Linked DNA regions of Parazoarcus communis. Each later gene encodes a partner of the first gene's protein in a complex. Links are inferred from orthologs where the notes say so. Each region holds a gene or a part of one and is shown in the gene's direction. Other genes may lie near its edges.

The links. The genes of interacting proteins can lie anywhere in the genome.
Region 2: the proteins of cgtA (region 1) and ybiB are in contact, whole or in part, in a crystal structure (PDB 8BFT), measured with the Escherichia coli proteins. The link is inferred for Parazoarcus communis from one-to-one orthologs.

What each region holds. Positions count from the first base shown.
Region 1 is NZ_CP022188.1:213,182-217,381, forward strand. What follows is about bases 446-3,303. They hold cgtA (Obg family GTPase CgtA), read left to right. Parts: upstream 446-1,200; coding sequence 1,201-2,406; downstream 2,407-3,303. Other genes in these bases: rplU (50S ribosomal protein L21), read left to right, coding at 448-759; rpmA (50S ribosomal protein L27), read left to right, coding at 778-1,047; proB (glutamate 5-kinase), read left to right, coding at 2,432-3,303. Outside these bases: CEW87_RS00935 (SulP family inorganic anion transporter), read left to right, coding at 1-377; more of proB, read left to right, coding at 3,304-3,547; CEW87_RS00960 (hypothetical protein), read left to right, coding at 3,696-4,200. UniProt on the Escherichia coli protein: An essential GTPase which binds GTP, GDP and possibly (p)ppGpp with moderate affinity, with high nucleotide exchange rates and a fairly low GTP hydrolysis rate.
Region 2 is NZ_CP022188.1:603,339-607,553, forward strand. What follows is about bases 447-3,319. They hold ybiB (DNA-binding protein YbiB), read left to right. Parts: upstream 447-1,360; coding sequence 1,361-2,278; downstream 2,279-3,319. Other genes in these bases: CEW87_RS02790 (NAD(P)-dependent oxidoreductase), read right to left, coding at 447-1,265; CEW87_RS02800 (pirin family protein), read right to left, coding at 2,313-3,200; CEW87_RS02805 (FMN-dependent NADH-azoreductase), read right to left, coding at 3,247-3,319. Also shown: CEW87_RS02785 (NAD(P)-dependent oxidoreductase), read right to left, coding at 1-387; more of CEW87_RS02790, read right to left, coding at 384-446; more of CEW87_RS02805, read right to left, coding at 3,320-3,846; CEW87_RS02810 (LysR family transcriptional regulator), read left to right, coding at 3,940-4,215.

The sequences.
Region 1 (4,200 bases):
TTGACCTCTCCCACCCCCATCCGCATGTCGTCGTCCTGCGCTTCGACAGCCCGCTGAGCTTCGTCACTGCAGCTACCTTCGAGGACGCCACCCTGCAGGCTGCCCGCGCCCAACCGGATGTGCGCACCGTGCTGATCTCGGGCGCAGGCATCAACGACATCGATGCCACCGGCCTGCACATGCTCACAGCCCTGGTCGACCGCTTTGCGCTTCAGGGCCAGGCACTCGCCTTCTGCGGACTCAAGAAACAGGTCATCGACGCCATGCAACGCGACGGCCTGTGGCCTCGAATCGCGCCCCACGCGGCCTACCGCACCGAACAGCAGGCGCTGGACCAGCTGCTCCAGGACGCGCCCGAGCGATTACGCACTGATTAATATTGACTTTTCCCTGCGCACGCAATACAGTACCCGACTCTTTGCAAAAACCATCAATCGGAGCAACTCCATGTACGCGGTGATAAAAACCGGTGGCAAGCAGTATCGCGTCGTCGCCGGCGAAAAGATCAAGGTAGAACAGATACCGGCCGACGTGGGTTCCCAAATCACCATCGACCAGATTCTCATGGTCGGCGAAGGCGAGGCCGTCAAGATCGGCACGCCGGTGGTTTCCGGAGCTTCCGTCACGGCTTCCGTGGTGTCCCACGGTCGTCACGACAAAATCAAGATTTTCAAGATGCGCCGCCGTAAGCACTTCCAGAAGCACCAGGGGCATCGTCAGAACTACACCGAAATCCGCATCGACGCGATTTCGGCCTGAGCCAGGAGGTAAGTCGACATGGCACATAAAAAAGCTGGCGGTAGTTCCCGTAACGGCCGCGACTCAGAATCGAAACGACTCGGCGTAAAGCGCTACGGTGGTCAGTTCGTACTCGCAGGCAACATCATTGTTCGTCAGCGTGGCACCGAATACCACCCGGGCGACAACGTCGGCATCGGCAAGGATCACACCCTTTTCGCACTGACCAACGGCACCGTCAAGTTCATGGTGAAGGGCCCCGCCCGTCGCCGTACCGTGACGATTCTGCCTGAGGCAGCCGAGGCCTGATTTTCGCCTCGCGACCGGAAAAGCCCTATCCTTGCGGTAGGGCTTTTTTGTTTGTATCGCATCACCTGCTTTACCCGCTCCATAACCAGTACCCCTGCGACCCGGCTCGCGGCACCTGCCGCACCTGCCGCGTCCCTGCCAGCCGGAAGCATCATGAAGTTTTTTGACGAAGCCCGAATTGAAGTTGTTGCCGGAGACGGCGGCAACGGTGTTGCCACGTTCCGCCGCGAGAAATACATTCCGCGTGGCGGCCCCAACGGTGGCGACGGCGGTCGCGGTGGCAGCGTGTACGCAGTGGCCGACCGCAACATCAACACCCTGATCGATTACCGCTATACCCGCCACTTCCGCGCCGAACGTGGCGAGAACGGCGGCAGCCGGGACTGTTACGGCAAGGGCGGTGAGGACATCACCCTGCGCTTCCCCGTCGGCACCGTGATCACCGAGCACGAAACGGGCGAGATGATTGCCGACCTCGACGAGGACGGCAAGAAGATCCTGATCGCCAGCGGCGGCCGCGGCGGTCTGGGCAACATCCACTTCAAGTCGAGCACCAACCGCGCGCCACGCAAGCGCACCATGGGCCAGGAAGGCGAGCGGCACATGCTGCACCTCGAGCTCAAGGTGCTCGCCGACGTCGGCCTGCTCGGCCTGCCCAACGCAGGCAAGTCGACCTTCATCCGGTCCGTCTCCGCCGCCAAGCCCAAGGTCGCCGACTATCCCTTCACCACGCTGGCGCCGAACCTCGGTGTTGTCCGCACGGCCGAGAGTCGCAGCTTCGTGATCGCGGACATCCCCGGCCTGATCGAAGGCGCAGCCGAAGGCGCCGGCCTCGGCCACCAGTTCCTGCGTCACCTGCAGCGCACCCATGTGCTGCTGCATCTGGTCGACCTCGCACCCTTCGACCCCGAGGCCGACCCCGCACGCGACGCCAAGGCCATCGTCGAAGAACTGCGCAAGTACGACGAGGATCTCTACAACAAGCCACGCTGGCTGGCCCTCAACAAACTCGACCTGATCCCGGAAGAAGAGCGCGCCGAACGCGTCGCCGCCTTCCTCGAGGCCTACGGTCCGGTCGAGCGCCACTTCGAGATCTCCGCACTCAAGGGCGACGGCTGCAAGCCGCTGATCTTCACCATCCAGGACTTCCTCGACGGTGAGCGCGCGCGCATCGAAGCCGAACGCCAGGAACGCCTTGCTGCCGAGCAAAGCCGCCTTGCCGCCATCGACGCAGCCCGCGCAGCCGCTGAAGCAGCCGCACTCGAAGCCGAGCTCGACGAAGAAGACGGCGAGGATGATGAGGGCGACGAGGATAACGGCAGCGAAGCCGATCAGCAGGACGACACCACTCCCCGCTAACACTGCACCCAGGCAGTCGAACACCATGAGAGAGAAGATCAGGAATGCGCGCCGGCTGGTCGTAAAGGTCGGCAGCGCCCTTGTTACCAACAATGGCGCAGGCCTCGATCACGCCGCGCTCGACGACTGGGCACGCCAGATCGCAGCACTGCGCAGCAACGGCCGCGAAGTCGCCCTGGTCTCCTCCGGCGCGATCGCGGCGGGCATGCAACGGCTGGACTGGACCAAGCGCCCGCAGGAGATGCACAAACTGCAGGCCGCTGCTGCCGTCGGCCAGATGGGCCTTGTCGAAGCCTACGAGAAGGCCTTCTCGCGCCACGGTCTGCAGACCGCGCAAATCCTGCTTACACACGCCGACCTCGCAAACCGCACCCGCTACCTCAACGCCCGTTCGACGCTCACCACCTTGCTCGGACTTGGCGTGATTCCGATCATCAACGAGAACGACACCGTCGTGACCGACGAGATCAAGTTCGGCGACAACGACACGCTGGGCGCACTCGTCGCCAACCTGATCGAAGCCGAGACGCTGATCATTCTCACCGATCAGAACGGCCTGTACACCGCCGATCCGCGCAAGGATCCGAGCGCCACCCTCATCGGAGAAGGTCGGGCCGAAGACCCCACATACGAATCGATGGCAGGCGGCGCCGGCAGCGGCATCAGCAAGGGCGGCATGATCACCAAGATCAAGGCTGCCCAGCGCGCCGCCCGCAGCGGCGCCCACACCTGCATCGCCAGCGGCCGCGAAACGAACCCGCTGCTGCGCATCGCCGCAGGCGAACCCGTCGGCACCCTGCTCTACGCCAGCAGCTCGCCGCTACAGGCGCGCAAGCAATGGCTTGCCGACCACCTGCAACTGGCCGGTGACCTCGTGATCGACGACGGCGCAGTCACCGCACTGAAGAACGGCCGCAGCCTGCTGCCCGTAGGCCTGATCGAAGTCAGGGGCGACTTCAGGCGTGGTGCAGCAGTGGCCTGCCGCAGCATTACCGGCGAGGAAGTGGCCCGGGGCCTGGTCAACTACAGCGCATCCGAATGCCGCCGCATCGCCCGAAAGCCGACCAGCGAGATCGAGAAACTGCTTGGCTACATCGACGAACCGGAACTGATACACCGGAACAACATGATCGGTCGCTGAAGGATGCGCGCCCCTCTGCGACGAAATGCAGACGCACCCAAAGAGTGCAAAGTACAATCTGTCTGTGCTTCCGGAACAATGGTTATGCGAATAGCGCGCCTGGACAGTTAGAATCGCCTTAGCGCCAGGCAGCACAGGAGGCGTCAGAATGACCAAGTGCAGAAAATGTCTGCTCCCGGCCTCAGCACCTGGAGCGAACCTTGATAACGCGGGCGTCTGTGCGTTTTGCCGGCAGACCACACCGCAAGAAAAGACGGCCCCTTCCTCGGCAGCCTTTCTCGACGACCTCGAGACAACGCTCGCGGCCTGCCGCAACAACCCCAATTCAGAATACGACTGCATCGTCCCACTCAGTGGCGGCAAGGACAGCCTCTACCTGCTGCATCGACTGAAGGTCGACTACGGCATGAGGGTACTGGCATTCACATGCGACATCGACCTTCCGCCCGTTGCGTGGAAGAACATCCGACTCGCGCTCAAGAAACTCAATATCGACCACCTGGTATTCGCACCCGCCTTCGGCTTTCTGAGCAAGCTCTTCCGCTATCTGCTTTGCAACCAGGAAGCCCGCGGTGCCGTATATACCGTCTCATACGTTTATGCCCCGCTTTTTGAGGGCGCCGCGATTCGACTGGCGATCGAGAAGAACATTC
Region 2 (4,215 bases), 390 kb from region 1 along the record:
ATCGATCGCGCCCTGCGCGCCGCCCGACACGGGCGCATCGAGCCAGCCCACGCCACGGCCGGCATGGTGCGCAGCAAGCCTGCGCGCGCAACCCGGCGCAATCGTGCTCATGTCCACATGCACCGAGCCCGCGGCAAGCCCCTTAGCCAGGCCCTGCTCGCCGTACACCAGCGCCTCGACATCGGCACTGCCGGTGACGATGCTGATGACGACCTCGCTGCGCGCCGCCAGCTCCGCAGGCGTGGCGCAGGCGAGCGCGCCCGCTGCGACCACGTCGGTGGCGGCCTCCGGGCGCCGTGCCCACACCGCCAGCTCATGCCCGGCACCCAGCAGATGACGGGCCATCGGCGCGCCCATCGCGCCGAGGCCGATGAAACCAAGCCTCATTCGCCGGCTCCGCCGCTCATGAGCTCGAGCAGCTTCAGCATCGCGATCGAGTCATCCTCACCCAGCCCGCTGCCGACCATCGCATTGAACATCTGCGCGGTGGCCGCCGAAGACGGCAGAGAAAGACCGAGTCGATGCGCCTCTTCCATCACGATGCGCATGTCCTTCTGGTGCATCCAGGCCTTGAAGCCGGGACGGAAGTTGCGGTCGAGCATGCGCTGCCCGTGGTTCTCGAGAATGCGCGAGTAGGCAAAACCGCCGAGCAGGGCCTCACGCACCTTGCCCGCATCCACGCCGCTGCGGGTGGCAAAGTTGAGAGCCTCGGCCACTGCCGCCACCCCGACGCCGGTCAGAATCTGGTTGCAGGCCTTCGCGACCTGGCCAGCGCCCGCATCGCCAATGCGCGTCACCGACTTGCCCATGGCCTCGAACACCGGCCTGATTTTGTCGAACGCGGCCTCATCGCCACCGGCCATGATGGTCAGCGAGCCGGCAATCGCACCCACCTCGCCACCGGACACCGGCGCGTCGATCATGCTCACGCCACGCGCCTTGAGACCGGCGGAAATCGCCTGCGCCGCCGCAGGGGCGATGGTGCTCATGTCGGCGTGAATGTGGCCCGGTCCCGCGCCTTCGGCCACGCCACCGGCACCGAGTGTCACCTGCTCCACGTCCGGCGCATCAGCCACCATGCTGATGGTAATCGCAGCGCGCTGTGCGACTTCGGCTGCACTGGCACAGTCTCCGGCACCGGCTTCGAGCAGCGGCGCCATCGACTCGCGGCGGCGGCTCCAGACATGCACTTTATGTCCGGCCTTGATCAGGTTCAGCGCCATGGGGCGGCCCATCAGGCCCAGTCCGATAAATCCGACTTCCATTTCGACTCTCGCTCCGTGAGAAATTCATAGAAAAGCAGCGCAGCCGGCCCGCCCACCCTACCGCGAACGGCACGGGCAGCGGATAATCCCGACTCATGAACTGTGCTCCCATGATCAAGGAAATCGGGCGCGGCGCCAAGGGCGCCCGCTCTCTCGAACGCGACGCGGCCGCCACCCTCTTCGGTGGCATGCTCGACGGCAGCGTGGGCGACCTCGAGCTTGGCGCCATCCTGATCGCCCTGCGGATCAAGAGCGAGTCGCTCGACGAGCTGCTCGGCTTCAAACAGGCCATGGACACACAGGGCGCACAGGTCGTCGTTCCCGACGGCCCGCGTTGCGTCGTGCTGCCAAGCTACAACGGCGCCCGCCGCCAGCCCAACCTGATGCCGCTGGTGGCAATGTTGCTGGCCCGCGACGGGGTGCCGGTGCTGATTCAGGGCCGGCACGATTTCGAATCCCGGGTCAGCCCCTTCGAGCTGCTCGCTGCGCTCGGCATCACCCCCGCCAGCGATACTGCCGAAGCCGGCGCGCAACTGGCCAGCCGGCATCTGACCTGTCTGCAGGTCAGCACCCTGCTGCCGGGGCTCGACCGTCTGCTTTCGCTACGCCCGCGCATGGGCGTACGCAGCAGCGCCCACACCATGGCCAAGCTGCTCGACCCATGCAGGGGCCGCAGCGTGCGGGTGGTGGCCGTCACCCATCCCGAATACCTGGAACGCATGGACGAGTTCCTGCGTGCGGATGGTGGCCATGCGATGCTGCTGCGCGGCACCGAAGGCGAAATCTACGCCAATCCGAGACGCTGCCCGGAGATGAAGATCTATGCCGACGGCGCGAGCCGGATCGGTGTCGCGGGCGAGGATGGAGGCGCCCCGCCGCTTGCGGGCCTGCCCGACAGCCCGTCGATTGCTGACAACGTGGCGGCGATCCGCGCCATGCTCGACGGCAATCAGCCCGTCCCGGCCCCCATCGTGGCGCAGGTCAGGGCATTGAAGGCCCTCGCCCAGGCCTGAACCCTCGGGCTGCGATGCCAGGCACGGACGGTATTCAACCCACCAGCCGGCCATCCCGAAAGTCACTGAGCGCCTGATAGATCTCCTGCTCGGTATTCATCACGAAGGGGCCGTATTGCGCAATCGGCTCGTTCAGCGGCTGGCCGGCAATGAGCAGCACCCGCGCCGGCCCGGCGCCCTCGAGCACCACGCCGTCACTGCCTTCGCCCTTGGTGAGGATCGCCATGCGCTGCGCAGCGACCTGCTTGTCGCCGATCGTGACCTCGCCACGATAGACATAGACGAAGGCATTGTGAGCTTCAGGCAGCGACTGAAAGAAACGCCCGCCAGCAAGCAGATGCAGGTCGAGATACAGCGGCGCGCTGGCCTCGCGCGTGACCGCGCCTTCCACACCGTGACTGCGGCCTGCGATCACGGTGACGGCCACGCCTTCGCCGGTCTCGAACTTCGGCAGCTCCGCCGCAGAGAAATCGCGGTACCACGGCTCGCACAACTTGTCCCGCGCAGGCAGATTGAGCCAGAGCTGGAAGCCTTCCATCACGCCTTCTTCCTGCTGCGGAATCTCGGAGTGGATCACGCCACGACCGGCCGTCATCCACTGCACGCCGCCATTCTCCAGAAGGCCTTCATGTCCCGCGCTGTCGCGATGGAGCATGCGCCCGGCAATCATGTAGGTGATGGTCTCGAAGCCACGATGCGGATGATCGGGAAAGCCGGCGATGTAATCGTCCGGATTGTCGCTGCCGAAGGCATCGAGCATCAGAAAGGGGTCGAGCCGGCGCTGCAGCGCCTGTGTCAGCACACGCGTGAGCTTCACGCCCGCGCCGTCCGAGGTCGGGCGCCCGACAACCAGTTGTTCCACAGTTCGCGGCCGCAGCACACGCTCGGCCTGCAACGCAGGCTGAAGATCTTTCGTTGTCATTTCAAGCTCCTGTGCGAGCGGGGACGATCCGCCCCCGCTGTGTTCTTCAGCTCAGTGCCGCATGGATTTCCGCCTCGGCATCGGCAAGCGCCTGCTGCGCGGCGTCCGGCCCCATCGCGAAGCCTTCAGCATAGATGAAGCTGACATCGGTCATACCGAGGAAGCCGAGGAAGGTCCTGAGGTGCGGTACCTGAGAGTCCAGATCAGTGCCCCGATACTTGCCACCGCGAGCGAGGGCGACATAGACCTTCTTGCCCTTGAGCAGACCTTCGGGACCATTCTCGGTATAGCGGAAGGTGACGCCTGCGCGTGCAACCGCATCGATCCAGGTCTTGAGCTGAACCGGAATGCCGAAGTTGTACATCGGCACGCCCAGCACCAGCACGTCCGCTGCCTGCAGTTCAGCGATCAGGGCGTCATCGAGTGCCGCACGTGCTGCCTGCTCCGGGCTGCGCTTGTCTGCAGGAGTAAAGATGGCGCCCAGCGCGGCTTCGTCCAGCACCGGGTGCGGCGTTGTGGCCAGATCACGGACGTTCAGCACGGCGTCCGGCGAAGCCGTCTGCAGGCGCGCCACGATGGCGTTGGCAACACGCGTGGAGTTTGCACCTTCGCTGCGGGCGCTGGCATTGATTTGAAGGATGTTCATGATGTGCTCCGGTAAGTGGGGTTTCGATGGCCACACTTTATTTCTGCACAATCAAGATGATAATCCGTCACATCGGATAACATTATCCCAATTATGGAACAATACGACGCAAACGATCTGCTGATCTTCGCCCGCGTGGTTGAAATGGGCAGTTTCAGCCGTGCAGCCGAGCACCTCGGACTGCCCAAATCGACCGTGTCGCGACGCATCAGCCTGCTCGAGGAACAGCTCGGCGAGCGCCTGATGCAGCGCACGACGCGCCGCCTGCAGGTGACCGAGTTCGGCCAGGTGCTGCTCGAACACGCCCGTCAGGTGGCGACCGAGGTCGAAGCGGTGGCGAACCTGGCCGAACACCGTCAGGCCGCGCCA